2 regions of the Sphingobacterium ginsenosidimutans genome follow, and region 2 is predicted to be linked to the other one. Evidence: riboswitches for the same ligand, from Rfam matches in the RefSeq annotation. Region 2 holds a riboswitch; the other holds the start of a gene.
What was found. A riboswitch is a leader RNA that binds a small molecule or an ion and turns the genes downstream of it on or off. The one in region 2 is predicted to bind S-adenosylmethionine.

Region 1 (2,210 bases), on a different contig from region 2:
GAAAGAACCGATTGTTGTCGTAGGGAATGCTGGCAAGTTGAATTTCGCTTGTTGTGCCGCTTTACGGTCAGCAAAAACTGACGTACGTTTTGCATCATCATCAGTAATGTTGCTTGTACGTGTTTTAACTTCTGGTTTGTGGATCAACGGAGAAGTACGACGGCTTTCTGCTGCAGCTTTGTTTGCTTCGAAACGTTTTGTTGTTTCTGCATCAACTTCGCCTTCTGCTAAGACTGCTAGATCTTTTACCTCTGCTAATTTTTGTTTTGCGAATGCTAACCAGTTTTTAACTGCAGCAGGCAATGATTGCTCATTATGCTCATTATCTAAGTCAAAAGGAACATGCAGTAAAGAGGAAGAAGGAGCAATCCAAACGCGGTCTTTGCCTAATGCATCAACTGCTTGTTTGATTTTAACCAATGATTTTTCGTAATCGTTTTTCCAGATGTTACGGCCTTCAACAATACCTAAAGATAATGTCAATGAAGCTGGAACTTTAGCCAAAACGGTATCCAATTGGTTTTCTCCACGTACTAAATCCAAGTGTAATGCATGGATCGGTAAGTTAACCGCGATATCTTCGTTGTCTTTTAAAGCTTCGAAGTAAGTTGTCGCGATCAATTTGATGTTTTTGGCAGCAGCAGCCAATTTCTCGAACGTAGGTTGGTATAATGCTTTTACTTTTGCATCTAAATCCAAAGCCAAGAAAGGCTCGTCGATCTGAACATATTGTGCACCAGCTTCTGCCAATTTAGACAAGATTTGCTCATATACAGGAACTAATTTGTCCAATAGGTCGATACGGTCGAAACCAGCTTCTTTTTCTTTACCGATCAAAAGGTAAGTGATTGGGCCTAATAAAACAGGTTTTGTCTCAATACCCAATGATTTTGCCTCGTTGTATTCATTTAAGAATTTCTCAGAAGTCAATTTGAACTCTTGATCTTTTGTGAATTCAGGAACCATATAGTGGTAGTTGGTATCTAACCACTTGGTCATTTCCATTGCAGTAACATCGATTCCTTCTTGTTGGAAACCGCGTGCCATTGCAAAATATAAGTCTAAGCTGTAGTTGTTGTCTACTTTATTCAATAAAGAATGGTAACGAGCAGGAATTGCACCAACGGTAAGGGTTAAATCCAATACTTGATCGTAAAAAGAGAAGTCGTTGGAAGGGATCAAATCTATTCCAGCATCTTTTTGTGTTTTCCAATTGCCTTCACGAATTTTTTTTGCTGTGTCCAATAATTCCTCAACAGAAGATTTTTTAGCCCAATAGGCCTCATTGGCTTTTTTCAATTCGCGGAACGCGCCCACACGAGGGTAACCTAAATTGTTAGTCAATAACATAATAATGTTTTTAATATTTCTTTTCAACTATATTTCTTGCTAGAGAGAGAAGGACACACTAGAATTCGGTGACTTCGGCTTATCATTCCCATATCAAGTAGGGTAGAATTTAGCACCTTGTCAAGGGACAGGTTGCTAAGGCTTCATCGGGTCTATTCCCTCTGCCTTTCTCTATAAGCGATGCTAAGTTAGAACATTTCTTTTTGATATGCAAATTTTTTATAAAAGTGCACCTATTTTTTTTATTCTACTAAGGATAGAAATGTTTTATTTCTTTCTTTTCATTGGAAAGGAGGGTGAAATCACGCATTGGTATCTCACCCTCTATGCCTTTAACTCACCAGGAGTTTGTAACCTTTACCGTGGACATTGACGATTTCAACCTTGCTGTCTTCTCTTAGGTATTTACGAAGTTTACTCAGGAATACGTCCATACTTCTACCTGTGAAGTAATTGTCGTCATGCCATATTTTTAATAAAGCTTCTTCCCGGGTCAATACATCATTCTTTTTTAAACAAAGTAGGCGAAGCAATTCAGCCTCTTTTGTCGATAGTTTTTGCATTTGACCCTTGTAGGAAATCTGCTGACTCGTATAATCGAAGAAGTAATCTCCAATTTCAAACTTATCTGCAACTACTTCATCCTCTTTATCTCTGACACTCCGTTTCAATAAAGCATTTATCCGAAGAAGTAATTCCTCAACACGGAAAGGTTTTGTGATGTAATCATCGCCACCCAATTCAAACGCTTCTGTCTTGTCCTCCATCATGCCTTTTGCAGTGGCGAAGATAATCGGTACGGTGCTATTTGTTTTTCTGATCTCACGGCCCACGGTAAAACCGTCTTTTTTTGGCATCAT
Region 2 (2,210 bases):
GCCATCGGTATCTCCCGAAAATTCCTTTAAGCTTCCTAATGGCCACCAGGCAAACGTCACGATGGGACCAACGATAGATAATCAGATCGTACGCGAATTATTTGAAAATGTCATCCATGCGGCAGCATTATTAGGCAAACAATCGGATCCTTTTTTAACGAATGTTTCAGCGCAATTGAAACGCTTAGCACCGGCAGTGCAGCTAGCCAAAGATGGCCGTATCATGGAATGGATCGAAGATTATGAAGAAGTTGATCCGCAGCATCGGCATATCTCGCATTTGTATGGTTTGTATCCAGGCTATCTGATCCGTTATGACGAACATCCAGACTGGCAGCTAGCCGCTAAAAAGAGTCTGAATGTACGAGGAGATGATGGGCCGAGCTGGGCCATTGCCCATAAACTACTGTTTTGGACCAGATTGCATGAAGGCGAGCGTGCCTATAAATTATTTCGGCAGCTGATGACACCACGTGTCGATACACATATCAATTATGGCGCTGGGGGCGGTGTTTATGCAAATTTGTTAACTGCCGGGCCACCTTTCCAGATTGATGGTAATTTTGGTGGAGCAGCTGGTATCGCTGAGATGCTGGTGCAGTCGCATAAGGACAGTGTGTATCTCCTGCCAGCAATCCCTGAAGCCTGGAAAAAAGAAGGTCAGGTCAGGGGAATGCGCATCAAAGGAAATCATACCATAGACATGGAATGGAAAGATGGTAAAATACTGAATTATCAGATTTATTCACCCAAATCACAACAACTTCAGGTATGTATAGATCATAACTGGGTCGCCTATCATACAAAAGAAAAATAAAAGGATCCCTAGTCTGCAATTTTTGCAGGCCGGGGATCCTTTTGTCTTAAAAATCTCATTGCATAAACATGTGTTATTCACAATTACATGTAAATATGAAAAACAGAAAAGACAAGACGGTAGTCGGTGCTTTTACGCTGAAAGTGCTATGACTGCTGTCTTAAGATTGCAATGGAATCAATACATTGTGTTCCAAACGTACAGGGACATGCTTCACTGAGGTAAAACCGTCTTCCTTGGAAATGATGTTGGATAGATCCAGTCCTCTTTTGGAGAAAGTACTGAGCAGCGCTGTCCGAAAGGTCGCTTTGGCCGAGCCCCAACCCTGTCCCAAGATTGTATCGTTATTGAGCTGTATTAGTTCGTCTGTGGAATAGTAGCTGAATTTTTCCAGTAAGTGTTGGTAAAGATTTGTTGTTGTAGCCATACAATTTAAAAATTTAAAGGATTAAACCATAAACTGTATCCAGATCTTGTTGGGGAAAATAACCGTTGTATAACGTTTATTTTGGTCGAAACCCGTATTAATTTACCACCGCGGTGTCTACACTCGGTTGGTATTGCATCATGCAATTCTGAATACTCTACAAATATAGTAGATTATTTTTTAATATTAAAAATATTTTTGTTTTTTTGGTAATTGGGTGTGGATAAGAAGACTAAGGCCGGCAAAAGTGAGTTTGGGTTTTTGGCTGTGGTTTGGTTATGAAGTGGATAGCTTGCCCGATAATTTATCATGTTACTGTAATCTCGTCGAAAATACTTTAAAAAACAGAGATAAGACAATACTTTTGCGGCATGAATAGAATTGCGGAAATTAACGAATACATTGCTGCCGAACGCGAGGTATTATTGCAACACTCCTTGTATCCTAAAATCAAAACGATCAAGAATCTACGTTCTTTTACCGAAGGGCATGTGTACGCTGTATGGGATTTTATGTCTTTATTAAAAGCTTTGCAGATTAAATTGACCTGTACAACTTTGCCTTGGTTTGCAAGTGAGCATCCTTCGACACGCTATCTGATTAACGAAATTGTATTAGCGGAAGAATCCGACGAATATATTGATGGTCGCCGTTTGAGCCATTTTGAAATGTATCTGGACGCAATGAGTGAAATGGGGGCAGACCTGCACCTGGTTAACAAGTTTATCGTGAACGCCAAGAAATCCAAAAGTATTTTTGATGCCATTGCATTGACAACCTTGGATAAAAGGATCAAAGATTTTCTGAATTTTACTTTCGAATTGATCGAAGAGGGGGAGGTACATAAAATTGCTGCCGCTTTCACATTTGGTCGTGAGGATCTTATCCCGGGTATGTTTACCTCCATTTTGCAGGAGCTGAAAACCAACTTCCCTGAATCGAGCTTAGATAATTTTATCTACTATT

Region 1: another riboswitch for S-adenosylmethionine. It lies ahead of metE (5-methyltetrahydropteroyltriglutamate--homocysteine S-methyltransferase); the one in region 2 lies ahead of ABFX33_RS07770 (5-oxoprolinase).

What each region holds. Positions count from the first base shown of each region.
Region 1 is NZ_BAAAZK010000010.1:250,592-252,801, forward strand. It holds gene metE (5-methyltetrahydropteroyltriglutamate--homocysteine S-methyltransferase) at 1-1,350, opposite strand, end outside; SAM riboswitch class I at 1,427-1,530, opposite strand; gene ABFX33_RS26010 (response regulator transcription factor) at 1,683-2,210, opposite strand, start outside.
Region 2 is NZ_BAAAZK010000002.1:1,873,210-1,875,419, reverse strand. It holds gene ABFX33_RS07775 (glycoside hydrolase family 95 protein) at 1-817, shown strand, start outside; gene ABFX33_RS07770 (5-oxoprolinase) at 978-1,244, opposite strand; SAM-I-IV-variant riboswitch at 1,312-1,405, opposite strand; gene ABFX33_RS07765 (DUF3050 domain-containing protein) at 1,616-2,210, shown strand, end outside.